DNA from 2 places in the Robertmurraya sp. GLU-23 genome. Region 2 is predicted to be linked to the other one. Evidence: a T-box and tRNA genes for the amino acid it is inferred to sense, from the RefSeq annotation. Region 2 holds a T-box; the other holds one or more tRNA genes.
What was found. The T-box of region 2 lies ahead of glyQ (glycine--tRNA ligase subunit alpha). A T-box ahead of a tRNA ligase gene usually reads a tRNA of that ligase, here a tRNA-Gly.
Positions count from the first base shown of each region.

Region 1: it has a tRNA-Gly gene. The T-box ahead of glyQ (glycine--tRNA ligase subunit alpha) is inferred to sense a tRNA for this amino acid. The anticodon was not compared.

Region 1 covers NZ_JBRKCV010000025.1:34,177-50,074, forward strand. Annotated here, with positions in the region: gene ACVBAX_RS23925 (6-phospho-beta-glucosidase) at 1-1,334, opposite strand, end outside; gene ACVBAX_RS23930 (beta-glucoside-specific PTS transporter subunit IIABC) at 1,365-3,305, opposite strand; gene yhbH (sporulation protein YhbH) at 3,443-4,612, opposite strand; gene ACVBAX_RS23940 (hypothetical protein) at 5,294-5,596, opposite strand; gene ACVBAX_RS23945 (PrkA family serine protein kinase) at 5,616-7,511, opposite strand; gene nfsA (oxygen-insensitive NADPH nitroreductase) at 7,857-8,600, opposite strand; gene trmL (tRNA (uridine(34)/cytosine(34)/5-carboxymethylaminomethyluridine(34)-2'-O)-methyltransferase TrmL) at 8,648-9,124, opposite strand; gene ACVBAX_RS23960 (amidase domain-containing protein) at 9,190-10,059, opposite strand; gene queG (tRNA epoxyqueuosine(34) reductase QueG) at 10,127-11,257, opposite strand; gene ACVBAX_RS23970 (B3/B4 domain-containing protein) at 11,346-12,014, shown strand; gene ACVBAX_RS23975 (aldo/keto reductase) at 12,057-12,899, opposite strand; gene ACVBAX_RS23980 (MFS transporter) at 12,906-14,096, opposite strand; gene ACVBAX_RS23985 (winged helix-turn-helix transcriptional regulator) at 14,263-14,625, shown strand; tRNA gene ACVBAX_RS23990 (tRNA-Gly) at 14,713-14,786, opposite strand; gene ACVBAX_RS23995 (ATP-binding protein) at 14,969-15,898, shown strand, end outside.
Region 2 covers NZ_JBRKCV010000001.1:267,325-283,222, reverse strand. Annotated here, with positions in the region: gene rpoD (RNA polymerase sigma factor RpoD) at 1-755, opposite strand, end outside; gene dnaG (DNA primase) at 789-2,603, opposite strand; gene ACVBAX_RS01385 (YaiI/YqxD family protein) at 2,643-3,113, opposite strand; gene ACVBAX_RS01380 (pyruvate, water dikinase regulatory protein) at 3,376-4,185, opposite strand; gene ACVBAX_RS01375 (helix-turn-helix transcriptional regulator) at 4,251-4,883, opposite strand; gene glyS (glycine--tRNA ligase subunit beta) at 5,014-7,089, opposite strand; gene glyQ (glycine--tRNA ligase subunit alpha) at 7,082-7,972, opposite strand; T-box leader at 8,053-8,231, opposite strand; gene recO (DNA repair protein RecO) at 8,278-9,033, opposite strand; gene ACVBAX_RS01355 (YqzL family protein) at 9,063-9,206, opposite strand; gene era (GTPase Era) at 9,360-10,277, opposite strand; gene ACVBAX_RS01345 (cytidine deaminase) at 10,270-10,671, opposite strand; gene ACVBAX_RS01340 (diacylglycerol kinase family protein) at 10,872-11,255, opposite strand; gene ybeY (rRNA maturation RNase YbeY) at 11,233-11,703, opposite strand; gene ACVBAX_RS01330 (HD family phosphohydrolase) at 11,700-13,880, opposite strand; gene ACVBAX_RS01325 (PhoH family protein) at 14,011-14,976, opposite strand; gene yqfD (sporulation protein YqfD) at 14,973-15,898, opposite strand, start outside.

The DNA.
Region 1 (15,898 bases), on a different contig from region 2:
TTTCCTTCACTGTCTCGGTCGACATAAATAAATCCGTAACGTTTTTTCAGTTCTGCCGTTGATGCACTAACTAAATCAATTGGTCCCCAAGAGGTATAGCCCATAATTTCGACGCCATCACCAATTGCTTTTTTCATTTCTTGAATATGTGCCTTCAGATAGTCAATTCGATAATCATCATTAACTGCCCCATCCTCTTCAAGCTTATCTACAGCGCCAAGGCCATTCTCAACAATAAACAAAGGCTTTTGATAGCGATCATATAATTGGTTACAAACAGTTCGAAGTCCTACAGGATCAATTTGCCATCCCCACTCGGAAGATTGTAAATATGGATTTTTTACGCCTGCCATTAAATTACCTGCTGTTTTCTCATTTTGATGTTCAGGAGCAGTACTTGCTACGAAAGACATGTAATAGCTGAAACCAATATAATCTACCGTATTCTCTTGGAGAAGTTTAAGGTCACCTTGTTCCATTTGAATAGTAATCCCCTTTTCCTCTAGATCATTCATCATATAGGTAGGGTAATAGCCTCTTGATTGTACGTCAGAGAAAACCAATGTTTTTCTATCCTGAGATAAAGCAGCAAACATATCCTCCGGCTTTGGACTATATGGGTACGTAAGCATAGAAGCAATCATACAGCCAATTTGAGCAGTTGGATCAATTTCGTGACCAATTTTTACAGCTAATGCACTTGCCACAAATTGATGATGTGCAGCTTGATAAAGCTCCTGCTCATTCCTCTCACCATTTTCAAATAATAATCCCCCACCTGTGAAAGGGGCATGAAATAGAACATTGATCTCATTAAAAGTCATATAATACCTTACTCTACCCTTAAAACGATTAAATAAGGTCCGTGCAAAATTCTCATAGTAGCCTATCAATTTTCTGTTTTTCCACCCACCATAATTTTTTACAAGCCCCAGTGGCATCTCATAGTGGGATATCGTTATTACGGGCTCAATATTATACTTTAACAATTCGTCGATCATTTGATCGTAAAATTGAAGCCCTTTTTCATTTGGCTCTGTTTCGTCCCCATTCGGAAAGATTCTGGTCCATGCAATAGAAAAACGGAACGCTTTAAAGCCCATTTCTGCAAATAAAGCGATATCTTCCTTATACTTGTGATAAAAGTCTATTCCCTCATGGTAAAGATTAAATTCCTTCATTGAAAAATCAGGTGGAAACATGATTCCTTTTGGAGATACATCAGCTGTTGATAGCCCTTTCCCATCAGCTTGGTAGGCCCCTTCTAGTTGGTTAGCAGCTACAGCGCCACCCCATAAAAATCCATCTGGAAACTTAATTTTCTTTACATTCAATATATCCACCTCAAATAATTAATTGTCTTATCACTCACGGTTTAGGTCTATTAATTGATCCCCTGACTTAATTTGTGTTTGATTGGTTTTTTCTAATGTGAATTGAGCATGGTTCGTTACAACTACAGGCGTAGTCACACTTAGTCCCTCTGCTTTAATTTTTTGTATATCAAACTCAATAAGAAGTTGTCCTTTTTCCACGAGTGAGTCCATTGATACATGAGAAGTAAAATATTTCCCTCCAAGTTCAACGGTATCCATACCAATATGAATTAATAACTCTACTCCTTCATCTGTTGTAAAACCAATAGCATGATTGGTAGGGAATAACGCTGTTACTCTTCCAGAAACCGGGGCAAATAACTTTCCTTCTGACGGTTCAATCGCCACGCCATCTCCAAGTGCACCAGAGGCAAAGGCTTGATCTTTTATGCTAGAAAGAGGCAATACTTCTCCAGTAAGTGGACTGAAAATAGTCACTTGTTTACTTTGAACTGCTACGGTTTGTGAAGCACTGGTTTGACTATCATTTTTCTGACTAGATGTATTATTTTCAACTGCTGAATTTTGTCCTTTTCCTAAACCAAATAAATAAGTTAAAATAAAGCCCAGCACAAAGGCAACAACTATAGATAAAATTAATCCCCAAATAGTAATGGCGGCTCCACCCTCAGGGTTAATGTGAGAGGGAATCCCAAAGATGCCCAAACCACCGATCATATAAAGCTTAACACCAGTTACTCCAATGATTCCTCCACCAACAGCGGCTGCAATACAGCTAAAAATGAAAGGTTTCTTCAGGGGTAAGGTGATTCCATATATAGCTGGTTCCGTTACGCCGAATATACCTGATATAAAGGCTGGAATACTCAAAGATTTTAACTTTTGCTGTTTCGTTTTCATCCATACACCTAAGACTGCTCCAATTTGGGCAAAGGAAGCGGCAAAGGTAGTTGCTAGTACCGGATCTGAACCGAGTGTAGTCAGATTGTTAATGGCAATAGGCACAAGTCCCCAGTGAAGTCCAAAAATAACAAATACTTGCCATAACCCACCTACAAAAATACCAGCAAGAATTGGACTTAAATTGTAGATAAATAAAGTAGCTTGTCCTAATATATTTCCTGCCCAAGTAGCCACTGGTCCAATTACGATAAATGTGATTGGAACAACTATTAGTAAGGTAAAGAATGGAACTAAGAATGCTTTTACTACATCTGGAATAACCTTTCTTAACCCTTTCTCGACCTTTGCTCCAAACCATGCCGCTAATATAATTGGAATAACAGAGGATGCGTAACTCATTAATATAACAGGAACACCCAGGAAGGTTATAAAAACCGGTGATTGGAACATGGATCCTGAAAATAATGTAAATAATGGATCTCCCCCTGTGAGGGTAGTTAAGGTCGGATAAACTAACGAAGCACCAATCGCCATCCCAATAAATGTGCTACCACCAAACTTCTTAATAGCGGTGTAGCCTAGAAAGATTGGGAAGTAATAAAATAACGAATCTCCAATCGCATTTAATATTTGATAGGTTCCAGAAGTAGTGTCAATCCATCCGAAAGTAACAAAAAGAGCATTAAACCCTTTAATCATCCCGGTCGCAGCTAACACTCCGAGAATTGGTGTGAAGATGCTTGCGATTATATCAATGAAGCGAGCAAATCCCCCTCCCTTTTCTCCTCCACCATCTTCTTCTACAGGGGATTGATTTTGAAATCCGCCTACCTCAACAACCGTTTTATATACATCAGGCACATGGTTTCCAATGACCACTTGATACTGCCCACCGCTTTTCATCACGGTAATGACGCCTTCCATATTCTTTAACGCATCGGTATTTGCTTTCCCCTCGTCTTTTAGCTTAAAGCGCAATCTTGTAATACAATGCACCACACTATTAACGTTTTCTTTCCCGCCAACATTTTCGATAATGTCTTTGGCCAATTGCTCGTACTTAATAAGGATCCCTTTTTTCTATCCAAAATAAAAACAAATGCACAATCTCCTTTGATATTTTGTTCAAATGGAAATAGCTTATACGAGTACCCATATTTTGCATTTATTCACTAAATAAAAAACCAGCCACACGGCTGGTTTTAAGCAAATTGTTTATTTTCTTCTTTCTTGAAGAAGCTTTTCATCGCATGGAACACATCGGATTTCTGTTTGAGGATATAGTATCTGAAGTCTTCATGTTTGATGTTTTTATACGCGGACATTAGGGTCGAGTGGCGGTTATATTGATTTACTTCTCCGTATCCAAACATATTGGACACTTTCATTAATTCCTCTACCAACTTCACACAACGTGCATTATCAGAGGTTAAGTTATCTCCATCTGAGAAATGGAATGGATAGATATTAAATTTCGCAGGATCGTATTTTGTTTCAATTAGCTCTAATGATTTTCGGTAAGCTGATGAACAAATCGTTCCTCCACTTTCTCCTTTAGAAAAGAAGTCCTCTTCAGAAACTACCTTAGCTTCAGTATGATGTGCAATAAACTCGATCTCTACTGTTTCGTACTTTGTTCGTAAAAATCTTGTCATCCAGAAGAAAAAGCTTCGAGCCATATACTTTTCCCAAAGGCCCATTGAACCACTTGTATCCATCATTGCTAACACAACTGCCTTGGAATCAGGCTTAATAATCTCATTCCAGGTTTTAAATTTCAAATCTTCTCTATAAATAGGATGAAAGCTGGCCTTACCTGTCATTGCATTTCGCTTATAAGCGGTCATCATCGTTCTTTTCTTATCAATGTTACCCATTAATCCTGTTTTTCGGATATCATTAAACTCAATATCCTCTACAACATTTTCGGACTTTTCCTTCTTTTTTAGATTAGGCAGTTCCAATTCCTTAAACAGTGCTTCCTCAATGTCCATTAAAGACACTTCTGCTTCAAAATAGTCTTCTCCCGCCTGATCTCCTGCACCTTGCCCTTTTCCAGGTCCCTTTTGATTTGCGGATCCATCTCTAGCTACGACATCACCAACTTGGCTTTCTCCATCTCCCTGGCCTACATGTTTGTTTTTATCATAATTATAACGAATTTTGTATTCATCCAGTGAGCGGATCGGGATTTTCACCACTTCTCGACCATTCGACATAACAATATTTTCCTCTGTTACTAGGTCTGGTAAATTGTTACGGATTGCTTCCTGAACCTTCTCCTGATGCCTCTGTTGGTCGTCATAGCCTTTTCGGTGGAGGGACCAGTCTTCTTGCGAAATCACATATTGATGGTTATTTACATCTGCCATAGTTTTAACCCTCCTAATTTTTTTGTCACCATTTTCACAAAACGCTCATACAATATCCCGAGTGTAAATTTGAGTGGGAAATGTTGATTACTCTATCATATGCAGGAGGACGCAATAATTTACAAATAATTTTGACAATGAGACATTTGCCCATAGTGACGGACAAGCCTATTTATTGCTATTCAAGTACATTAGAGGGGCTCTCCTCACCCTAAAAATTCACTGTAAGAAGATCTGACTGATTATATGAATAACTCTCCTGACTCCAAAATAATAAAACTTACTAATATTAATATTATTTCGAGAAAGAAAATATGTTTGTCTTTAAATGTGAAAAAAGAGCTAGTCTTTTAACTAGCTCAATAGTTCTTGAAGGATTCTATTAATTGACGCATGGTCTTCTGGAGTTAAGCACCTGAGCTTATAAATATACGGAGGTATTCCGTTTAATTAGTAATTTTTTTTAAAAAAAGCATAAATAACCGGAGATATTCCGCCTATTGACTTGAAAATTTTTAAAAAAGGACTTTTTGCTTTGCATAAGCGGAAAACCTCCCTTTATTTACCCCGAAACGAGCTCCATTCTTCATTTAACCGGAAAATCTCCCCTTACATTTACTTGCGCTGACAACTGTCATCTCTGTACTTTAAAATGGAACCCTTTAGAACAGGCTGTATGCTTTAAAATTTTGCATCTAAGAAACGATGCTTACTTTTTACTTGTTCGATTTTTTCTTTTGTTTCGTTCGCTTGGTCTGAATTCGTTTCCTGCAGTGGATCCTGAACTTTATTATCTTTTTTAAGCTCTTCATTCGTTTTCATTTGTTCTACTTCTTTTCCAAGGTTCTTCATTTCTTTCATATCCTCAGCCATGGAACTGTTTTGAGCAACATCGTTTTTAGCTTTTTGATTTGTTTTCATGACTATCACCTCTGGTAATCTATACCCGAGATGGACAAGCAGTAAACATAAAAGGACTGGCACATAGCCAGCCCTCCTTTTATTACCGGTTTAACAAGCTACCAACGTAACGAAGTAGTTCGTTTGCAGAGGTAGAATTATAGCCGTGCTCGTCAATTAATCTTGCTACTACTTCATTAACCTTTTTCAACTGTTGCTCATCTGGTGTCTTTGTGGAGGTTGTAATTTTCACAACATCCTTTAAGTCTGCAAACAGCTTCTTCTGAATAGCTTCACGTAGACGATCGTGAGAATTGTAGTCAAAACGCTTGCCCTTTCTTGCATAGGCAGAAATACGAATTAAAATTTCTTCTCGGAATGCTTTTTTCGCATTTTCGGAAATACCAATTTGCTCTTCAATGGAACGCATAAGTTTCTCATCTGGATTGATTTCTTCACCAGTTAGTATATCGCGCAGCTTCGCCTTATTACAGTATGCCTCTACATTATCCAAGTAATTGTCCATAAGCGTTTTTGCTGACTCTTCATACGAGTATACAAATGCTTTTTGGACTTCTTTTTTCGCAATGTCGTCGTATTCCTTTCGAGCAAGCGAAATATAATTTAAATACTTCTCTTTTAACTCTGGAGTAATAGATGCATGTTGATCTAAGCCCTCTTTTAAAGAACGAAGAACATCCAGTGCATTAATAGACGACATTTCTTTTCTAATAATTGTAGAAGAAATACGATTGATCACGTAACGAGGGTCAATCCCACTCATTCCTTCATCCGCATATTCCTTCTTCAATTCATCCACATCAGCGCTTGAGAAGCCTTCAACATTCTCACCATCGTAAAGACGCATTTTCTTCACTAAATCAATGTCACCTTTTTTCGGTTCCTTTAATCGAGTTAGGATGGTGAACATCGCAGCAACTCGTAAAGTATGTGGGGCAATATGAACATGTGACACATCACTTTCACCAATCATTTTCGCGTAAATTTTCTCTTCCTGACTTACTTTTAAGTTATAAGGTACAGGCATAACAATAATACGCGAGTGTAATGCTTCGTTTTTCTTATTTGAAATAAACGAGCGATACTCCGTTTCATTCGTATGAGCCACAATTAACTCATCTGCTGAAATGAGTGCGAAGCGACCAGCTTTGAAATTTCCTTCTTGTGTAAGAGAAAGTAGGTGCCATAAGAACTTCTCATCACATTTTAACATCTCCTGGAACTCCATCATTCCTCGATTGGCTTTATTTAATTCTCCATCGAATCGATAAGCTCTCGGATCGGATTCTGATCCGTATTCAGCAATAGTTGAAAAGTCAATACTGCCTGTTAAATCAGCAATATCCTGTGATTTTGGATCGGACGGACTGAATGTTCCAATCCCCACACGCTTATCTTCTGAGAAGAAAATACGCTCAACAATTACATCCTCAATTCTACCGCCATACTCCTGTTCGACTCTCATCGTATTTAATGGAGACAAATTCCCTTCGATTCGAATACCGTATTCATCGTAAAAATCTTTTCGTAAATGGTGTGGAATAAGATGTAATGGATCTTCGTGCATCGGACAGCCTTTTATCGCAAAAACAGCGCCTCGTTCTGAATGCGAATATGCCTCTAATCCACGCTTTAGCATTGTAACTAAAGTTGATTTCCCTCCACTAACTGGTCCCATAAGCAAAAGAATTCTCTTTCTAACATCTAAACGTTTGGCAGACGGGTGAAAATACTCCTCGACTAATCTCTCTAACGACTCCTCTAAACCAAATAACTGGTTACTGAAAAATTCATATTTTTTACTCGTCCCGTCTTTTTCAATTCCAGCATCTTTGATCATATTATAAACGCGAGAATGTGCCGACTGTGCTACCCATGGACTTTCCTTCACAATTTCTAAATACTCTGCAAATGTACCTTCCCACTTTAACTTTTCCTCTTCTTGTCTAAACATTTCGATCTTTTTTAAGATATCCATATGGACCTCCCCTGTTTGAATGATCAGAGACGATTAATATAATCTATGCACCCGTACAAACGAACATGCCTAATGAGGAAGAGTAATGTTGTCCTTTTTTAGAAACTCTTTCGGAACTTGGCTAAAAAATATTTCTTCAATTATTCACACTATGTTTGAAATAGGCTATAATAAGCCTATATGTAAACGTAATCTTTTACAGAGGAGGCTACATACATGGGATTGCTTCTTATTTTAGGTGTTATGGTTGCATTTCTAGCTGCAATTTTTACTGCAGGATACGATGATAAGCCAGGTGTAAATAAGTAAGAAAAAGAGCTGCCTATTTCTTTGGCAGCTTTTTTCTTATTGTTTATTAAATTTTTGTCCTTCTACATAATTCTTCATATACATTCTTGATTGCTTCTCTAGCATATTGGCCATTTGTTCAGTCCACGTGTCAGTACGCTTTCCACCCGTTCTTTCCTTATAGTAGCTAGAAATTACGTTATTATAGCTTTTGAGTTCCTCTTCATAATTATCGATATTATATTGCTCTTCATGATACACATGTGAAAGTGGCAATCGTGGCTTCTTATCTGTTACTGTTTTAGGATAACCGATTGCTAAACCAAATAACGGAATCACCCGCTCAGGTATATTCAATAATTCTCCAACTTCCTCCAGGTTGTTTCTTATGCCACCAATATAACAAATTCCAAGACCTAAAGATTCTGCTGCTAAACTTGCATTTTGAGCAGCTAGTGAAGCATCAATTAGAGCTACCATAAACTTTTCTGTGCTTTCAATGGAAGAAATCACATCTCTTCCTTCCATTTTCCCAATGTATTCATGACGGTATAAGTCCGCACAAAAAACGAAAAAGTGCCCATTTTCCTCCACATAGGTTTGATTTCCTGCAAGCTCTGCTAACTTTTTCTTTTTCACACGATCGGTTACACCAATGATGCTGTATGCCTGTATGTAACTAGAAGTAGATGCTGCTTGAGCACTTTCAACGATAATCTTAATCTGTTCACGAGTTAATGGCTTGTCCTCAAAGCTCCTTATTGACCGATGATTTAAAATCGTTTCAATGACTGTATTCACTTGTTTTCCTCCTTTTAAAAAGGCCGTTCTATAATAGAACGGTCCCTTTATGTTAGGTGTAGATAGTTTTGCTGCCTTAATGCCTCATACACTAAAATAGCTGCCGTGTTTGATAAATTTAATGAACGTACATGCTCATCATTCATTGGAATTCTTAACGCCCGATCAAGGTTTTTCTCTCTGACCTCTTGTGGTAATCCCGTTGTTTCTCGCCCAAAGATAAAATAATATTCTTTTTCTGAATCGCTATAATCAAAGGACGTATAGTTTATCTTTCCAAATTTCGTTAAGTAAAAAAATTCCCCGCCTGCATTCTTTTCATAAAATTCACCTAATGAGTCATAGTAGTGGATGGTTACCGCATCCCAATAATCTAATCCTGCACGCTTTAATTGTTTGTCATCTGTTGAGAAACCAAGCGGTCGAATCAAATGTAGTGTTGTATCTGTTGCAGCACATGTACGTGCAATGTTCCCCGTATTAGAAGGGATTTGTGGTTGAAATAGTACGATATGGTTTGGCATGGTGTCACCTCTATAGTTAACTGTCAGAGGATATTATACCATTACTCTTTACTAGTAGCCAAAGCTCATACATCGTCAATAATTTGCAAAAAGATATATTTGATATTTGGTGTATAGGCAGTTGAATCTTTATACGCCCAATATCTTTTTCTACTATTCGTTGTATGTGCGTTTACGAGCGGCATTCCGTCTGCATCCTTCGCTGTTACAATGGTCGTATGATTAAACCTCCCATCCCCCTCGAAGTCATAGCAAATAATATCACCTAGCTTCAATTCTTCTGGTCGATTCACTTCAACTGCCCGCAAGCCTATCCTTGCATTTGGCAGATACCACCGGAAAGAGTGAGCAACTGTCCAGCTATACGTCCAACTACTGTTCTGCATCCACCAGCCCTTGGAACGGTTCGGATATCCCGTCATCGGTGCTCCTCCAGCTCGAAGACATTGAGATATATAATTCGTACAGTCATTCGTAAACTTACTAAAGCGTGGATTATAATTGTTCCACCATGTTTCCGCATATTTCACTGCACTTAACCGATCGTATTCAAAGCTCACTCGTTCATCAAATGCCTCATTAATGCTTGCTTCTGCTTTTTCTACTGTAAAGTCTGGAAGTATTTCCTCTTCCTCAACCAATGTTCCTTTATAAAACTCAGCTTTTCTTTCCTCAATTTCTTCCTCTATATATAAAGTTCCTTTATGGTTAATCAAATACTGAAAGTGAACCTGGTAATAAACGTGAGCGTTGTCTGCTACATGCTCTATGTTCTGTATTTTGCCGCTAGCTTTAGCTTTAACAATTTCTCCTTCTCTCTCTGCTAGCCCTTGTTTCTTCATCTTAATTTTCGTGCATTCCTCGTTCATATCTCGTGTTTTTGCTACACATTGCTTGACCCTTTTCTCGAGTAACACTTGAAGTTGTTTTCTCACCTTTTTCACTCCCTTCAAGTACAACATATGAAGGAGTTGAAAAAAAAATGAGAGTAACGAAGTACTCTCACTGAATGAATGATAATCCTTTATTTATTTCGTCAAGAACCTCTTGGTCTTCTTCTTTTTGCTTTGCATTATTTAAGGCATCCAGTGCCTCTGTCCCACCAATTTTCCCTATAGCCCAAGCAGCAGTTCCTCTTAACACTGGTCTTGGATCCTTTTTCATGACTTGAATTAAATCCTCAACAGCTGTCTCATCCTTGTAATGAGCAAGTGAGATAATCGCATTTCTCTGAATTGGCTTTTTCCCACGCCAAGAGCCCGATACATGTCCAAACTTTTCTTTAAACTCCCGATTACTCATGAAAAGTAAAGGACGTAAAAGGGGTTTTGCAATTTCTGGATCAGGTTCCATTTCTTCATGAAAGTGAAAATCCTTTCCTTTATTTTCAGGACAGACCGTCTGACATGTGTCACAACCGTACAATCGATTTCCAATCTTTCCTCGAAATTCATCTGGAAGAAATCCTTTTGTTTGTGTTAAAAAGGCAATACATTTGTGTGAATTTAGTTGTCCGCCTTGAACAAGTGCTCCTGTTGGACAAGCATCTACACATTTATTACAGTCTCCACAGCCATTTTCAACTGGTTGATCTGGTTCTATTGGGAGATTCGTAATCATTTCTCCTAAATATACATAAGAGCCAAACTCTGGAGTAATAATGGCACAATTCTTCCCGCTCCAGCCTATTCCTGCTCGTTCCGCAACTGCTCTATCAGCAAGCTCTCCTGTATCGACCATTGATTTTACAAGAGCACCTGGAACTCTCGAATGGATGTAGTCCTCGAGTTTTTTTAACCGATCACGAAGAACGGTATGATAATCTGTTCCCCAAGAAGCTCGACAGAAGATGCCTCTTCTCTCTCCTTTTTTGCTTTCCACTCTCGTCTTCATTTTAGATGGATAGGCAAGTGCAATGGAAATAATGGAAGCTGCCTCTGGTAACAGTAACAATGGCTCGACTCTTTTATTTATATCTGGCTCTTCAAAACCCGACTGATACTCTAACTCTTGTTGCCTTACTAGACGGTTACGTAACTCAGAGAAAGTCGATGCAGATGTAAATCCAATTTTATCAATTCCGATCGTTTTACTATATTCAATGATATCTATTTTTAATTGCTGGTAATTCAAACGTCATTCACCTCGTTCCATACTTACAAATACGAAATCACTGCATTCTATGATAAACTATTTTAAACACTTTTTGGAGGTGGAAAGTTTGGAAATAACAATTTCTCCTGAGCTTCTATCACTGGTACCAGGTTTTAAAATGGGCGTCATAACATATAGGGACATTGAGGTTGGAACCTCCCCACAGATGCTTAAAGGTAGACTGCAGCTTTTCCAAGAATCATTATTCTTCGACTTAGAAGAGAAGCAACTATCTGACCTTAATGGAATTAGTGAGTGGAGGTCAATTTTCAAGAAAACCGGTAAGGACCCTAATCGCTATCGACATTCCGCTGAAGCTTTATACAGACGTGTCAAAAAACAAAATTACATACAAAGTATTAACAGTGCCACAGATTTAAATAACTTTCTCTCAATGAAGTATGAGATTCCTTTAGGTATCTATGACACAAGTCAGCTTGCTGGCGACATAATGATCAGGATCGGAACAGAAGATGAAGTATATGAGGGTCTTAATGGCCGCAGCAATTCCCTTCATCAGCTAATCATTTCCTCCGATGAAAAAGGCGGGTTTGGCAGTCCTTATGTTGATTCTATTAGATCTGCTGTCACAGAATCAACTAGAGATGCACTACACCTGATTTATTTACGTCCGTCTATAACAGTTGATGAAGGACAACTTTTGACACAATCCGTTATGAATATGTTTACACAAATTCATGGTGGAGTTGGAGCTTGTCGAGTGATTGGTGAATAAAAGTAATTTAACTCCCCTGTGATTAGCAGGGGAGTTGTCATTTTAAAAATCAAAATTATCAGGGTCTGGACCAACTCTTTTATTTTGATTTAATTCATTGATCCGCTTCATATCTTCTTCAGAGAGAACAAAATCAAATAGTGAAGCATTTTCAATGATTCGCTGTGCTTTTGTTGATTTTGGAATCGTCACCACACCGTTTTGAAGATCCCACTTTAAGATGACTTGTGCAACAGTCTTATCATACGTTTCTGCCATTTCCTGAAGAACAGGGTGGTCTAGCAACTCTCCTTGCATTAAAGGAGACCATGCCTCAAGTTGAATATGATGCTTTCGGCAAAATTCTTTTAGCTCCACTTGCGTTAATCGAGGGTGGTATTCGACTTGGTTAATTACAGGTATAATGTTAGCTTCTTTCATTAACTCTTCTAGATGATGAATTTGAAAATTACTTACTCCAATTGCTTTAACTTTACCTTCATTATAAATTGTTTCAAGTGCCCTCCAAGCCTCTTTATATTTTCCTTCTACAGGCCAATGAATCAAGTATAAATCCAAATACTCTAAACCTAGTTTCTCTAAACTTTCTTCATACGCCCTAATAGTAGATTCATAGCCTAAATCCGCATTCCATACTTTTGAGGTAATAAATAAATCCTTTCTAGAGATCCCTGCTTCTTTCATTCCTTCTCGGATACCCTCTCCAACACCAGCTTCGTTTCCATAAATTGAAGCTGTATCAATACTTCTATAGCCATGACGTATAGCTGTTTTTATTGCATGAACCAACTCTGGCCCCTCTTCTACTTTAAACACACCAAGTCCAAACCAAGGCATGTTTACCCCATTATTTAAAGTAGTCGTTTTTTGTAAATGTTTATTAATCATCTATTAGCCCTCCATTAGATCTTTTTTTTCAAGTATTAGACTTACGCCTGTTAAAATAACAGCACCAAATACCATTAACGAACCAATCCATGCCGTATGGATCAATCCCATCTGATCGGTTATTATCCCGCCAACATAAGAACCAACGGCTATCCCTGCATTAAAAGCAGCTATGTTTATCGCTGATGCCACATCTACTGCCCCAGGAACGAAGCGTTCTGCAAGCATAACTACATATACTTGAAGGCCTGGAACGTTCATAAAAGCAAAGATCCCCATGAATATAATCGTGAGTATTCCAACCACTTTGAACGGAGCAGTAAAGCTTAAAATGAGAAGAATCACTGCCTGAATGAGAAACATATAAAATAAGGACTTGAGCGGCTTATGATTTGCTAGGCGACCACCTAAGACATTTCCAAGTGCAATGGCAATCCCATATACAAGTAAAACGACAGCCACTAATTCCTCTTTAATACCTGTAATGCTTTGAAGCAAGGGAGTTAAGTACGTAAAGACTACGAATGTCCCTCCGTATCCTAATGCCGTAATAATGAACATTAGTAACAAACGTCCATTTTTAACTAAGTTCAACTGTTCACGGAATGTTGTTTTATTCCCTCTAGGTAGTTCACCCGGAACAAGAATGCTATTTGCAATCAAGGCTATTATTCCGACAATAACAATAGCAACAAATGCTGATCGCCAACCGACCTGTTGACCGATAAAGGTACCTATTGGAACTCCGGTAATCGTCGCAACCGTCAGCCCTGTAAACATAATAGAAATGGCACTAGCACGACGGTTTTCTGGAACTAAGCTTGCTGCAATTGTTGAGCCAATTGACATAAATACACCATGGGAAAATGCTGATAATACTCTTGCTGCAAGTAAAACACCTATTGAGGTTGCTGAAGCTGCTAGACTATTCCCGATTATAAAAACCAGCATAATCCAAAGCAGTAGCTTCTTTTTCGACATACTCGAAGTAATCGAGGTTAAAATCGGGGCACCTACTGTGACTCCTAGTGCATATAAAGAGACCGTTAGGCCAGCCATTGTAACAGATATTTGCAAATCCTTTGCGATAAGAGGAAGCAACCCAACACTAATAAATTCGGTTGTCCCTATCGCAAAAGCACTAATTGCTAATGCTAATAAAGCAAATGTACTTCTCTTTCTATCTATATTCATTTCATTTCCTCCTATTTATTTCCGTTGAATGATTCCTTGGTGTATTTCATCAACAAATGCTATTATGATTCATAGAGTTCTAATTGGGAAGAACGCACTTTAAAGTGATATAGGTACCTATTAGTAAGGTAGGTACTTTTTAGTACCTATGGAAAGGGGTATGAAAATGGAGAAAAAGAAGTACAACATTGCTGTGGAAGCAACATTAGAGGTGATCGGGGGCAAATGGAAGTGTGTCATTTTATGCCATCTTACACATGGAAAAAAGCGAACTAGTGAGTTGAAGAAATTAATGCCAAATATAACTCAAAAAATGTTAACACAGCAATTACGAGAGTTAGAGGACGACGGAGTGATCAACCGTATTAGTTATAATCAGGTTCCTCCTAAAGTAGAATATGAACTCAGTGAGTATGGTAAAAGTCTACAATCAATTTTGGATTCGCTATGTGCTTGGGGAGAATCTCATATTACAAAAGTGTATGGAGATAAAAATGATGTTTTAGAGGAAAGTATTTTAAATCAATAATAGCAACAAATACCCTCGTTAATATGAGGGTATTAAAAAACGCAGTACATCGTTTTTATAAACGGCATACTGCGTTGCATATATGTATGGAGCGGGTGATGAGAATCGAACTCACGACATCAGCTTGGAAGGCTGAGGTTTTACCATTAAACTACACCCGCAAATATGTGATTCATATTTGGTACTTTTATATAATACAAAGATTCCTAAAAAAAATCAAGTATTTTGTCGAACTTTTTTTCATGTAAGGGAAAAGTGTATTTTTTCCTATTGTCCTTGTTAAAAAATGTACATTCTCATAATATAAGAAATAGAATATATTCGCGCTAGGAGGGAGCCAGGGATGAGTGAGCTTTTTCAAGGACTACTGATTAATTTATTGTTTATTCTTCTATCCATTTTACTACTTAACTTATTAATCCTAGCAAAACATAATATATATACCTATCGATTTGGTAAGCTCCACCTCTTCCTTTTGTCTTCCCTCTTAATGATTGTTAGTATTCTATTGTCTGTTCGAGTTGATGAAGGCTTTGTTTATGACTTGCGCTTTATCCCATTTCTACTTGGATGTATTTATGGTGGCAGACCCGTCATATTGGGTTTGGCTAGCGTCATGATCCTAATCCGACTTCCATTCGGTGGAAACGGTATTTGGTTGACCATTATTCTTGGAGTCATCTATGCAGCTGTTATGATTTATATGTATCCAAGTTTATTAAAAAAGCCTCTTTATAATCGACTTTTGCTTTTTACTTTTCTATCCTTTTTATATTCAGTGATAGGGTTTTTAATTCCATCTATTTTATTTGATTTTGAACAGACCTTTTCTTATTTCATTTATGTTATGGTTTTAACAGCTTCTACATTTTTTGTTTGTTACTTGTGTGAAGTACTTCGAACCTTTCATCTTTTGCAAATGGAATCGATTAAGTTTGAAAAAATGGAAACTGTCAGCCATTTAGCTGCTAGTATCAGTCATGAAGTACGAAACCCATTAACGGTTGTGAGAGGATTTTTACAATTGGTTCATGAACATTCGGAAACGCCCGAGGATTGTAAAACCTATACTTCTCTTGCCATTGCCGAAGCAGATCGTGCATCGGAGATTATTAATGAATATCTAACCTTTGCCAGACCACATCCTGAAGTTGAATTGCCACTCGACTTGGAGCAAGAGATCCAGAAATGCGTTGAAATCATCCGTCCACTTGCCAACAAACAAGGAATAATGATTGAAACAGCTTTTTTACATAATCACACGATAACTGGT
Region 2 (15,898 bases):
GTTAAATCCATATCTTCCCCAATTTCTTCTGGAGTTGGTTCACGTCCAAGATCCTGAAGTAACTGGCGTTGAACACGAATTAATTTATTGATGGTTTCCACCATATGAACGGGGATACGAATGGTTCTTGCTTGGTCAGCAATCGCACGAGTAATAGCTTGTCGTATCCACCAAGTAGCATACGTACTAAATTTAAAGCCTTTGCGATAATCAAACTTTTCAACCGCTTTAATTAATCCCATGTTACCTTCTTGAATCAAATCAAGAAACAACATGCCGCGACCAACATAACGTTTTGCAATACTAACCACAAGACGTAGGTTAGCTTCTGCTAAACGACGCTTAGCTTCTTCATCACCTTGTTCGATACGGTTAGCGAGCTCAATTTCCTCTTCGGCAGACAATAGGTCTACTCGACCTATCTCTTTTAAGTACATTCGAACCGGGTCATTGATTTTCACTCCTGGTGGTACGCTTAGATCATTTAAATCAAATTCTTCTTCACCTTTAGCAAGCTCTTGTACATTAGGATCTCCGTCTTCGGATTCTCCAACTAGTTCTACACCTTGCTCACCTAAAAATTCATAAAACTCATCCATTTGATCAGAGTCTACATCAAAATTAGCTAATTTCTCTGCAATATCATCATAGGCTAGAACCCCTGTTTTTTTTCCAACCTCTGTTAACTGGTCTTTTACTTGTTCTAGGGTCAAATCTGAATCAACCTCTTTTGAACGGGCCGATTTTTCAGCCATATGTACCCCTCCTTCCAAAGTCAAACAACAATCTCAAGCTTTTAATGTTTTGCGCAATTGGATAATTTCCATCGCAATCGCAGCTGCCTTACCATGATCCTTTTGTCTCTCTGCTTCTTTCTCTTCTGCTTCTTTTTCTTTTATTTTTAACATCTTTTGATAATTAAACACCTGCTTAATGTAATCGGAAAGCTCCTGGTCACTTATTTCCTCACCAATAGACATCATTCCAATATCTGCTACAGTACGTCTAAGCTTTTCATCTTTTATATATGTTAGGAAATCACTCGGGTTTGGTTGGAATCCCTTTTCATAGTAACCATACAAGTATGTTATGATTGCTTGATGTTCATCAATATTAAAGGGAATACCGTTTAACAAATCCTGCACTTTATATGCTATGTCAGAATCCTTCAACATATAAGCTATTAAACGTCTTTCTGCAGTTTCATAAGCCGGTCTTAGGTTGGAAGAATGTTTGATTACCACATCTTGATTTCTTTTTTGAACATATTGCGCACGATTTCCCTTTTTGTTCGCAAAGAAAAATTGCTTTTGTTGTTGCTTTAATGCATCGAGTGAAAGGGAAAACTCACTTGCCAACTGTCTCAAATAGTGATCTCGTTCTACTACCTTCTCTAGTTGGCTTATTTCCTTTAATACTTCTTCGATATATTGGAGGCGAATTCCTTCATTATTTAAATCCTTTCCTCTTCTTAAATATCGCAGTTTAAAATTCATTAATGTAACACTTGCAGAGATAATTTCGTTTTGAAATTTCTCTTCACCATTTTGGCGAATATAATCATCTGGGTCCATTCCATCTGGCAATATTGCCACACGTACCTGAATCCCAGCTGAATGAAGAAGCTGACTAGCACGGTGAGCCGCTTCAATACCAGCATTGTCTCCATCGTAACAAATCGTTACTGCTTCAGCACTCCGCCTGATTGATACGATATGATCGTCTGTCAATGATGTTCCCATGGTTGCAACTCCATTGAGTACACCTGATCGATCGGCAGCTATTACATCAGCAAACCCCTCAAATAATACGATTTGATTCGTTTTTTTAATGCTTGCCCTCGCTTGGTGAAAATTATATAAAATTTTACTTTTGTTAAAAATTGCTGTTTCAGGACTATTTAAATATTTTGGCTCATCAGCCCCTAATGATCTTCCTGAAAACGCAATTGTATTGCCTTTGTGGTCTAATATAGGAAACATTATGCGGTCTCTGAAGCGATCAAAATAAGTTCCATCACGTTCACGTTTAATAACTAGCCCTGCCCTTTCCATCACTTCAGGGGGATAATTACGTTTCGATAAGAATTTGTAAACAAAATCCCACGAATTTAATGAATAGCCTATTTGAAATTTAGCAATCGCTTCATTAGTAAAGCCTCTCGATAAAAGGTACTCAAGTGCATGTTGACCGTCTTTTGTGTTTACGAGCAAATGATGATAGAATTTACGTAATAAATCGTGAGCATCAATCATCTGCTGAAAATCATTCGGGATCGTCCTAGAATTTGTGTAAGATGACGATTCGATATGTAGTTCAACATTTCCTTTTTCAGCTAGTTTAACAGCCGCTTCTATAAATGAGACACCTTCTTGTTCCATTAAGAAAGAAAATGCATTTCCACCTGCTCCACATCCGAAACAATGATAAATTTGCTTATCGGGAGAAACGGAGAAGGAAGGAGAATTTTCTCCATGAAACGGACAAAGTCCAAAATAATTCCGACCTTGTTTTTTCAGCTGAACATAGTCGCTAACCACGTCCACTATATCAACCGCCTGGCGAATTTCATTAATTTTATCCTCAGGGATACGTTCTGCCATGAAAACAACTCCAGGTATTAGTGAGTAATTCGCGATAAATTATAGATTTCCTGCAAATTTCGACAAAATGCTATAAAAATTTTTCGCAAAATCATCTCGGTCATTTTGACCAAAACGTTTGGGTCCTTTCGAGTGTACCCCTTGTCGCCTAGCTTTCGCGGCAAGATACCTCATATCAAGAGCAAGATTAATATCTTTCTCTTCGTATACATTTCCCCTTGGAGAAAGTACATAAACACCTTTATTCACGAGTGTAGAAGCTAACCCGATGTCTTGGGTGACTACAAAGTCTCCTTTATTCACATGGTTCATGATATATAAGTCAACTTCCTCCTTACCCGTATCGACATATTTCCATGTTCCTGCAGCTTCTGTGGTACTCATATGATTATAAGATGCAACAAAAATTACTTCCAATGAAAAATTCGACGCAATTTCGACAATTTCCTGCTTCACTGGACAGGAATCTGCATCAACTAGAACCTTTGGTAAACCTAATGTACTATTAATTCTACATCACTCCATATATTCCTTCTTATTTCGAGGAATAACTTAGTGGAAAAGCGTTTGTCGAATTTTTTTCGGACGAGAATCTTGACTTCTGACAATAAATAGTTTATTCGTTCATAGTGAAGTCTAAACCTAATCTGATACATTTTTATCACAATTTTTTATTATAGTATATAAAAGTCTATTTTTCCATCACTTTTTGTGATACCTTTCCAAACAATAAAAAGAAATAGCACATCATTTTATGCGCTATTTCTTTTTTTTATCCTCTTTTTAAGTAACGGTTTAAAATGACATTAGCTGTTTCTTCAACAGCTTTGTTGGTTACATCGATCACATGACATCCAATTCTTGAGACAATTTTATCAAAATACTCAATTTCTTCTTTAATCCGTTCGATATTCGCGTAGCTTGCTCTGTCATTTAAACCTAAAGAAAGAAGTCTTTCACGCCTAATATTATTTAGTTTTTCTGGACTTATTTTTAATCCGAAACATTTCTCTGAAGGTACTTTAAACAATTCCTCTGGAGGATCAACCTCTGGAACAAGTGGAACATTCGCCACTTTAATACGTTTATGAGCCAGGTACTGTGACAATGGGGTTTTTGAGGTTCTTGAAACACCCACTAAGACGATATCTGCCTTTAAAATCCCCCTCGGGTCTCGACCATCATCATACTTAACGGCAAATTCAATTGCTTCCACCTTTTTAAAATAATCCTCATCGAGCTTCCTAACCAAACCCGGTTCAAATAATGGTTGTTTGCCACAAATATCTTGAATTTGGTCAATCAAAGGACCTATAATATCACAAGCATATATTCCTTCTGCCTTCGCTGTATCCCTCATATACTCGCGCATATCTGGCTTAACAAGTGTATAGGCAACCATCCCACCGTCTAATTTCACAAGTGAAATCACTTCGTCAATATTGGATTTATCCTCTACATATGGAAACCTTTTGATTGTGACTTCTTGTCCATCAAATTGGCTTATCGCTGCTTTTGTCACGAGCTCTGCAGTTTCTCCTACAGAATCAGATACCACGTAGACGATTGGCATTTTCCCCATACTTCCTCATCTCCTACATCATTTGTAATAATATTATGCGAATCGAGTAATTCCGTTTTCGGTCGTTAATTTCCTTCTGCTAAGGCAACAAACGCCTTTGTTAAATTTGTTTTAGTGATTCTGCCAAGTACTTCGAAACCTCTTTCCGATTCTCTAACCACAGGCAATGCATCAATCTGCTTATCAATTAATTTATGCGCCACATCAATGAGAAGATCGTCTTTTCCGCACATCGTTACATTAGGCATTCTTGTCATGATGATATGCACCGGTAATGTGGTTAGTTCCTGCTTTCCAATACTTGCTCTTAACAGATCTTTCCTCGACAATACGCCTGTGAGCAAGGAAGATTGATCGACAACAAATAATGTCCCAACATCTTCGAGAAACATAGTACAGATCGCATCGTAAACAGAAACGTTTTCGTTCACAACTACAGGAATAGACTGATAATCCTTCACAAAGAGTTTCTTTAAGTTCTCAGTTAATAATTGAGTGCCTGATTTCCCTGTGTAAAAATAACCTACCCGCGGCCGTGCATCCAAATATCCAGCCATGGTTAATATAGCTAGATCTGGTCGAAGTGTAGCTCTCGTTAAATTGAGTCGTTCTGCAATATGCTCTCCCGTTATCGGCCCATTTTCCTTTACAATTTGTAAAATATGCTCTTGCCGTTTATTTAGCTCGATTGTACTCACCACCTATTTGCCCTTTAGGCTCATATGTATGTCATACTTATATAAAATTATTATATACTATCTCTCTTAAATGAAAAGACATAAGGATAAAAAGAGCCTTCACCATTTAGAAGGCCCTCTTTAAAAAAGATTATTTTGTTACAATTTCCTTTACGTTTGCAAAGCTAATAATCAATTCTGCCAACTGTGACATTAATGCTAAACGGTTGTTTTTCAACGCTTGATTCTCTGCCATGACCATTGTATGGTCAAAGAAGTCGTTGATTGCTTCTTGTAAAGATGCAAGTTTGTCGAAAAACTCTTCCTCACTAGCTTCACTTGATGCTAATGCAGATTTTACACCACGATATTGATTATATAGTGCCGTCTCGTACTGGTTTTCAAACAGGGATTCATTGATTTCCGCATGTTCCACCGCTTTGTTCGAGATGGTAAGCACACGGCTAAGAGCTTCAACCGTCTCTTTAAAACCACTAGCATCTTTTTTCGTTTGTAAAACAAAAGCCTTTTTAACAAGTGTAGGTAAAGCTGTAATATTCTTTTCTAATACAGCATCAATGATATCATAGCGAATACTTTGTTCTTGTAAATAATGCTTTAAGCGAAGCTTGAAGAAAGTTACAAGCTCAAGTAGTAACTCCTCTTCACCTTTTTCTCCAATTCCCTTTTCCTTAATGGAAAGGATAGAGAGACGTAGAAGATCAGTTAGTGAGACATTCCATTCTTTATTGATTAAGATTTGAACAATTCCAGACGCTTGTCTTCTTAATGCGTACGGATCCTGTGAGCCGCTTGGGATATTGCCAATTGCAAAAAATGAGACAATCGTATCTAATTTCTCTGCTAAGGCAAGAAGTGCCCCACTATTTGATTTTGGCGTAGAGTCTTCCGCGTTTCTTGGCATGTAGTGTTCATTAATGGCAACAGCAACATCTTCAGATTCACCCTTTTGTCTAGCATACTTCTCACCCATGAAACCTTGAAGTTCTGGGAATTCATATACCATATGAGTGACTAAATCAAACTTACTGATTTCAGCCGCACGATCCGCTGTCTTTTTATCATCCTCATTAAAGGTTAATAACTCTGCTAACTGATTGGTTAGTGAACGAACTCGTGCAACCTTCTCAGAAAGGGTACCAATTTCCTCATGATATACAATGGAGGCAAGCTTAGCGAGAGCGTCGGAAATATGCATTTTTTGATCTTCTCTATAGAAAAAGGCTGCATCTGATAGTCTCGCTCTAAGAACCTTCTCATTTCCCTTTGCTACTGTCTCAAGATGCATATGATCTCCATTTCTTACTGTAACAAAGAATGGCAAAAGTGTTCCGTCCTTTTTCTTAACAGGGAAATATCGCTGATGCTCTTTCATAGATGTGATAAGAACTTCTTCGGGTAGCTCTAGAAATTCTTCCTCAAATCTTCCAAATAAAGCGGTTGGATATTCAACTAGATTCGTTACTTCCTCTAATAATTCCTCATCGACAGGAATCGCCCAGCCTTGCTCTTCTTCTAACTTAGAAATTTGTAACAGGATTGCGTCCTTTCTTTCTTCTGCATTTGCAATAACAAATTCACCTAAAAGCTTAGTTACATACTCTTCTGGAGTACCGATTTTCACTTCTTTCCCTAAGAAACGATGCCCGTTTGTAAGGTTGCTTGTCGATACATTCGTGATGGTAAATGGGATAATCTCTGTTCCATATATAGCAAGTAACCATTTGATTGGACGGATATATTTTAGTGTTTCATTTGCCCAACGCATATTTTTAGGGAATGATAGTCCGGTAATAATATGTTCTATCTCCGGAAGTATTTCTTTTGTCGCTTGCCCTTTTGTAAACTTTCGAACATGAGCGTACTCGACCCCATTAATCTCTTTGAAATATATATCCTCAACCGACATTCCTTGACCTCTAGTAAATCCTACAGCTGCTTTCGACCAATTCCCTTCATGGTCAACTGCTATCTTTTTAGCAGGTCCTTTTGCCTCTTCCTCAACATCCTCTTGGCTAGTACTTACACCGTAAGCAATGACCGCTAGACGTCTTGGAGTAGAAAAATGAGTGATGGAATCAAATGAAATCTTTTTCTCTTTTAGCCAGTTCTCTATTTTTGATGTTAATTGTTCAATTGACCCTGTCACAAAACGAGCTGGCATCTCTTCAAGCCCGATTTCAAGTAATAAATCTTGCTTATTCATGAGTATCTTCCCCCTTTTGCTGTAGAATTGGGAATCCTAACTTTTCTCTCTCTTCATAGAACGTTTTAGCTATCTTTCTTGCTAGGTTTCTACAACGACCGATAAAACCAGTACGTTCAGTAACAGAAATAGCGCCTCTCGCATCTAGAAGATTGAATACATGAGAGCATTTTAAAACATAGTCATAAGCAGGATGAACAAGCCCTTCGTTCATTTGACGGTGTGCTTCTTTTTCATAAATGTTAAACAGATTAAAAAGCATTTCAGGATCTGATGTTTCAAAAGTATATTTTGAGTGCTCATATTCAGGCTGTAAGAAAATATCACGAACGGTAAATCCGTTGGTCCACTCTAGGTCAAATACATTTTCCTTTTCTTGAATATACGAAGCAAGGCGCTCGATTCCATAAGTTATTTCAACTGAAACAGGCTTACACTCAAGTCCCCCTACCTGTTGGAAATACGTGAATTGCGTTATTTCCATACCATCTAACCATACTTCCCAACCAAGTCCTGCACAACCAAGCGATGGGTTTTCCCAATTATCTTCTACAAAACGAATATCGTGTTGAAGAGGATCAATTCCCAGCGCCTTCAACGAATCAAGATAAATTTCCTGTATATTGTCAGGAGAAGGCTTCATAATCACTTGGAATTGGTGATGTTGGTACAAGCGATTAGGGTTTTCTCCGTATCTTCCGTCGGCTGGTCGTCTTGACGGTTCCACATACGCCACATTCCATGGTTCAGGTCCAATAGCACGTAAGAACGTATAAGGACTCATAGTTCCCGCACCCTTTTCCACATCGTAAGCTTGCATTAGAATACATCCTTGATCAGACCAATGCTTTTGCAAAGTTAAAATCATGTCTTGAATATTCATCGTACACCTCCAAAATTTATCGCATAAGAGATGATCGTTTTTTGGCAAACAAAAAACTCCCGTCTCCTATGCCTTTTGAGCATAGGGACGAGAGTTACCCGCGGTTCCACCCTATTTGCTGACTTTAAAGAACGTCAGCCACCTTATTCCGTCATTGCTCGGGAACGCCCTTCCTTAACACTCTATTCCTAGCTTTCACCGTCCTAGGATCGCTTATAAGTAGAGAAAGTTAAGTACTCCTTTCCTTCAACGCAAATATTAAATTTAATTTGAATCTTAGCTGAAACAAAGGTCGTTGTCAACTCTTAAAAATCTTTACTTCCTAATTGGCTAATCTGATTTAGAAATTTTTTCGTTTTTAAATGTAAACCAGAGTATTCATCATAATAGGCATTAATAATTTTTTTTAGCTCATCCTTTGTTTCTTGCTTCACAGATATATTTCCTAACCTACTCATATCAATAAAATAAAATAAACGAAGTAGTTTTACTGTTGATTGTGAGATTTTATAGTGATATGGATCCTTTTCCAAACAGCGATGACAGATAAATCCGCCCTCTCTGATTGAAAATGAAAAATGACCGTCTGTACTTCCACAAACGGCACATTGATTTAGGACGGGATACAACCCTAATGTATTCAACATTTTCACTTCAAAAATATGAACAATAATTTCCGGGTCATAGCCTTCGTTAATATAATTTAGCGTTTGATATAGCATCTCAAATAAAAATGGATTTGCCTTTTTTTCGTCAGTACTTTTATCTGTTAGATCAATGACGTAACTTGCATAAGCAGTTAGGAAAATATCCTCCTTGATTGAGCGCATGGAGGAAAGCATTTCTCCCTGCTGCAAACTCCCCAGACCGCTACTCGTCTGCACTAGGAATTGACCGTATGTAAAAAGCTGAGTGATGGCAGCTAAACGGCTGTTTGGTTTTTTGGCGCCGCGAGCCATCACCCCAATTTTCCCCCATTCGCGTGTGAATAGAGTGACTATTTTATTTGTTTCACCATAATGATTTGTTCGAATGACGATGCCTTCGCATTTTTGAAACATCTAGAACACCATCCTAGTACGAGACAAACCTAGAGATATGGAAATTCAACCTCTGCTAGCTCATCATCCTGATTCCCGGGTATGTCTTGATTCTCCTTCTCTAACTCCTTAAAGAGCAGATAAGTGTCAATGTTACCTGTTTGCGAAAAAACTTTCCAGGTAAAATCCATCATCAAAAACCCCCACCTTTCAAATAGTTGACTAGCAATAAATCCAAATCGTTACCATTATCATAGCCTTGTCTACCAAAAATAATGAGTCGAAAATATTGTTAATAAAAAAGGTGCATAAACTAGAAAGATGAATAATAATCTAAAAATGGTAAATCAATATTCGTCCTCACGGAACCCAAAATCTCTAAGTTGGGACATTTTGTTGCGCCAATCCTTCTGAACCTTAACCCATAATTCTAAAAATACTTTTGTTCCCAATAAGTTCTCAATATCCTGCCTTGCACGTTTTCCAACTTCCTTTAACATGCTACCTTGTTTACCAATAACAATTCCTTTTTGTGAATCACGTTCTACAATAATTGTTGCCATAACGTGTACAACATCTTTGTCTTCTAGGCGTTCCATTTTCTCAATAACAACCGCTAATGAATGAGGAATTTCCTCTCTTGTTAAATGCAATGCCTTCTCACGTATTAGCTCTGACACAATAAATCTTTCTGGATGATCTGTTACTTGGTCGGCTGGATAATATTGAGGTCCTTCAGGTATATATTTCTTAATCACATCAAGCAATACCTCTAGGTTGTTCCCTTCAAGTGCAGAGATGGGAATGATTTCAGCAAAAGGATACTTTTCTTTATACGACACGATAATTTCCATGAGTTGGTCAGGATGAACAAGGTCAATTTTGTTAATCACGAGGAATACAGGTGTTTTAATTGATTGGAATTTATCTAAAATAAACTCTTCACCACGACCAAAACCTTCTTCTGCATTCACCATAAAAAGTACAATATCGACTTCTTTTAATGTGTTTTGAGCAACCTTCATCATAAAGTCCCCAAGCTTATGCTTTGGCTTATGAATCCCTGGTGTATCAATAAATACTAATTGTGCATCATTGGTTGTTAGTACACCTTGTACTTTGTTTCTTGTAGTTTGTGGTTTATCACTCATAATAGCGATTTTTTGTCCGATTACACGATTGAGGAACGTTGATTTCCCCACATTTGGACGGCCGATGATTGAGATAAACCCTGATTTGTGCTCTTGCTTTTGATTATTACTCATTTAAATCCTCCGGTGAAAATGCTCCTGGTAGTAATTCTGCGACGGTTAATTCTTGTGTATCGCCTTTTAAATTTGTTAAAATGACTTTCATGTCTTTAGGACATAACTCTGAAATAACTTGACGACATGCTCCACATGGAGAGACAGGACCTTCTGTATCTGCCACCACGGCAAGCATTTCAAACTGACGATCTCCCCCAGCATAGGCACTGAAAAATGCAGTTCTCTCCGCACAATTGGTCATGCTAAAAGCAGCATTTTCTACATTACACCCATGATATACTTTTCCATCAGTCGTTAAGAGGGCAGCCCCAACTTGGAACTTCGAATATGGTACATAGGCTTTTTGTCTTGCAATTTTCGCTTCATTAATTAATGTTTCTTCCTTGCTCAAATTAATACTTCCTTTCAAGGAGACTGCATACTCCTATTTTACCCTATTTTGTTCTGCATTTCAGCGATTGTAGCAAAATTGTAATAAAGAAGATTGAATTTTCTAAATATTAATCAATTTCTTCAATTGTTTCCCTATTTTACTCTTTCTTGAATGCGATTTCAAATAAAAATGGAACCGAAAATAGGTTCGGTCCCCCTTTACCATAGCCTTGGTATAAAAATAATCAATCCAATAATGATACTCACAATGGAATATATAAAAACTGCCGCCGCAGCCATATCCTTTGCTTTTTTTGCTAGTGGATGATATTCCGCTGTCACTAAATCAACAAGATTTTCTATACTCGAATTAATTAGTTCTAAGGAGATCACTCCACCAATTAATATGAGGAGAAACAACCACTCAACTTTAGAAACTTCTAGAAAAAAGCCAAGTAAGACAACTAAAATTGTAAAGAAAAGATGAATTTTCATATTCCTCTCCTCTTTTACTGCCTTACTAAACCCGGATAGGGCATGCCGGAAAGAGTATAGGACATGTTTCGTTTTATACTTACTTTTATCGTTCGAGCCCGTACTCATCTAATATACTCCGTTGAAGATCAAACATTTCCTTTTCTTCGGCTTCTGTCTCATGATCATAACCTAATAAATGAAGAAAACCATGAACAGCTAAAAATCCTAATTCACGCTCAACAGAATGCCCGTAATCAGTAGCTTGCTCTCGAGCTTTATCAATTGAGATAATGATATCTCCTAGTACTCTTGGCATGTTTGCACCGCTTATTTGAATTTCTCCCTCTCCGAGTTCCTCTAAGGCGAAAGAGATTACATCTGTTGGCATATCTTTTCCTCTATATTCACGGTTAATTTCCTGAATACGGTTATTATTAACAAATGTAACGGATAACTCACAAGGGTCTGTTATTTGAAGTTTTTTTTGAGCTAAATTTAATAAGTCTTCAATTTGCTCAATCGCGTTTTCTCCCATTTCATTTGTTTCATCTAAAAAATCGATACTTAAGTTCATGCTTGTTTCACCTTCTGTTTCGTAATTTCTGGATATTCAATTCGAGAATGGAAGATCCCCTTTAACGTTTCACATAGTGTATTTGAGATGATTTCCATTTCCTTGAGTGTTAAGTCACATTCATTCAGCTGCCCATCCTGTAAACGATCTGCAATAATACTTTTAACCAAGTTTTCTATTTGCTCAGGATTAGGATGCTGCATAGACCGAACGGCTGCCTCCACACTATCGGCTATTCCGATGATGGCAATTTCCTTGTTTTGAGCTTTTGGTCCAGGATAACGATAATCCTCTTCTCGCACTTCATTGCCATTTTGTTTTGCCTTGTGGTAAAAGAACTTGAGTAAAGTAGTTCCATGATGTTGCTCAGCAATATCAACAATTTCTTTAGGCATTTTGTATTGTTTTAGTAGCTCAGCACCATCTGTAGCATGTGCCACAATAATATTTTTGCTAGTTTGTGGCGGCAAGCGATCATGAGGATTTTCAATATTCATTTGATTTTCAATAAAAAATTGCGGTCTCTTTGTTTTCCCAATATCGTGATAATAACATCCTACCCTTGCTAATAAGCCGTTTGCACCGATTGCCTCGCAAGCTGACTCGGCAAGATTTGCTACCATAATGGAATGATGATACGTTCCAGGTGCCTCCGTAAGTATTTTTCTAAGAAGCGGATGATTAGGATTTGATAATTCAATCAATCTCATCGTCGAAAGGATTCCAAATCCAGCCTCAAAAAACGGAAGAAGTCCGATGGTTAGAATCGCGGCAATTATTCCCGATGTAAAGGCACCACCAAAATAAAACGTATATTCCTTTGCATTATAGTGACCATTGTTAATAAATAACAAAGCAAAAATAATGATGATATTTATTAAAGATACAAACATTCCCGCCTGTAAAATTTTCATTCGCTGATTTTGTTTACTTAAAAACATAATGCTCGCTAAACCACTACAAATGATGTAGATACCAATATTTACATTGAGTGAGCTTGTAATATTTTCACTAAACAAAATGGTTCCACAAAGCGCTAAAATAATGGTTGTTAAGATCGCGAGTCTATCGTCCACCAAAATTTTAATTAACATGGCTGCCATAGCAGCAGGAAATAAATAACCTAAATCTGAAAACTCAAATTGTTGAAGGAGACTAATTCCTTTTAACATCACGATTGAAAGAATAAAGATAATGCTAAACAAAAGCAAGTAATTTTGCTTCATATCTCCACTCACTTTGAGTTCATGGAAGTAATAATACAGAGCAATTACCATTACTATAACAAGAAGTGCTAATCCGATAAAAGGCAGTGTTGATTGCTGATTGTCTGTGAGGCCGACAAGCTCTAACTGACGGAAGACTTCTCTACTAATCAGTTGATTCTCCTCAACAATTATTTGCCCTTGTAATATCTTTACTGGCTCAACACTTTCCTTCGCCTGTTCTCTTAACTCCTGAGTAGCCTCTAAATCAAAAAATTCATTTTGAACAACCGCATATCGTCCTAATTCTATTACAGCTGATTTTAATTGACTGCTCATGGAAGTTAGTTTCAGTTCTTCTTCTACAAGCCTCTTACTATTTTCCACTTCATCTGCTGGAATTCTTCGGTTCATAACCGTATTTATAGCGGTTATTGCCACATCCTTAGCAACGGATAACTCTTCCTTGGAGGATGAGACAAGTGCTAGCAAGACAGAATCGGAAATACTTCTTGTGACTTCCTCTGTTAGCTTGCCCTTCATCTTGTCGACTACTTCCTTGTCTGAGGGAGTACTCCCTGCATTCCCACCTTCTAGTCCCTGAGCAGTTCCTGTTGAAGCGTTTACTTGGTCTTGCAGTTCCTTCTTCACTTCCGAGGCAGCATCGAAGATTGAGGTAATTAAATCGACACGATTCTCATTTGTTTCCTTTTTCATATAATAGACATCTTGAACACTGTCTTCAGCTTCTTCTCTCTTTTTTTCAGTACTCTCTTTATCAGAGATCGTTACTGGAGATCTTACTGTTTGATTCGCAATGGAAAACAAGCGTAAATCCATTTTTTCTGGCTTAACATTGGTAAACATGGAGGCATAAAGGATTAAGCCAAGGACGAGGAATAACAAGACCCGAAATATTCGTAGATCCAGTAGGCCTCTAATTTTCATCAACTGTTGTTGAATCTTTTCCACTATGACTCTCCTCCAATTCTTATCATTAAACAAAATAACTGCCACATATGTAAAATGATAACAGTTTTTTAGGGAAGATGCATCTTTTTCAAAAAACAAGAAAAAACCGTTCGATTTCAGCTCGAACGGTTTACTCATTAGATTGCTTTTCGTACGCTTGAATGATTCGACCTACCAGAGGGTGTCTAACCACATCGCTTTGTTCTAAATGAATAATGGAAATTCCCTTTACTGAAGTTAGGATGGACTCTGCCGTAATCAAACCCGATTTTACACCTTTTGGTAGGTCAATTTGTGTTTGATCACCGGTAATGACCATTTTAGAGCCGAAACCAAGTCGTGTTAAGAACATTTTCATCTGTGCCTGTGTTGTGTTTTGTGCTTCATCTAAAATAACAAAGGCATCATCTAAGGTTCTTCCCCTCATATAGGCTAGAGGAGCAATTTCTATCGTTCCTCGTTCAATCATACGCTGTGTATGCTCTGTTCCTAAGATATCATGAAGTGCATCATATAGCGGACGTAAATACGGGTCAACCTTTTCTTTTAAGTCCCCTGGTAAAAATCCAAGACTTTCTCCTGCTTCGACTGCTGGTCTTGTTAAGATAATTCGTTTTACATTTCCATTTTTCAAGGCATTCACTGCCATAACCACAGCTAAATATGTTTTTCCCGTACCTGCTGGACCAATACCAAAAACGAGATCATGCTTCTTCATCGCCGTTAAATACTGCTGCTGACCGAGAGTTTTCACTCTTATTGACTTGCCTTTGGCATTTTTCGCAATTTCTTCTTCATATATGTCCTTAAAGTACTCTAATGTACCTTTCTTAGACATTTGAATGGCATACATACAATCTCGTCCGCTAATATTAATGCCTTTTCTAATAACATACAATAAATTACTGATAATGTTTGTAACCGTCTCAACATTTTCAGTTGAGCCCGACACACTTACGGTTCCGCCTCTGGTTACAATCGATACACCCAATTCCTGCTCAATCATTTTAATATTTGCATCAGCATTACCTAATAGAGCGATGGCTTCATTTGGATTTTCGAGATTTACACTAATCGTTTTTAGTTCTTCTGTCATTCCGAGTCTCCTTGAGTAATTGGTTGAGGTTCTGCAATATTTTCAATAACTTGAAAATGAATAATTAAGTTAACTTTACCATTCTTGACCAATTGGCGCAAAACTTTTTCCCCTTTTATTTTAGCATCTTCAGGTAGGAGACTTTTTATATCTTTTCTAGCCATTTCTCTTGCGACAGTATATGCTTGTTTTTCCGTATATACCCTTGTCTCATTTTCACTTTCACGAATCGTGGATTGTTGGTAAGAAATCGGCAAATTCCATTTTAGGAATTTAATGGGCTTCGTATTTTCCTCTGTTACCGATTGTTTGTACTCAACCTTCCCAAACCCCCAAATAGGAATATTAAATCCACCTATAGTTATTGTATGTTTTCTTACTTCATTTCCCGTGTACACTTGAAAGTTCGTTGACAAAGGAAGTTCAACCTCTGTCCAATACCAAGTTTCACCTAAAACTTCTCCCCTTGCCGGTACGAGCTGCTCCTCTCCTTCTCTTCCAATTGTCCCTGATACTAAAATTTCCCCTGGAGAAACGACTTCATTGAGCGAAACCAAGGTTTTTCCTTCTTCAACAAAATAATCAACAACCGTTGCTTTCTTTTTTGCTACTAAATTTTGAGGGCCGTATTCCTTTTGTTTTTCAGGTTCGTTTTTTTCAACTACCTGTAGATGGTAGGTTGTCCCCTGTAACTCCACTCCTATCCATGTTAATTCATCCATACTGTCTGTAATCGACTTTTGAATCGCATCTGGGGTACCTAATGACCACTGAAATTTACCCTTTTTCACTCCTATTTCATCTAGGGTTTTACGAATCTTATATTCTGTTGCCGGGTCTGCTCCTTTAATTTCGATTCCCCATACCATGTTTGAAAGCAAGGTAATGACAATAAAAAAAAGAAAGGCACCGATAAAGAAAC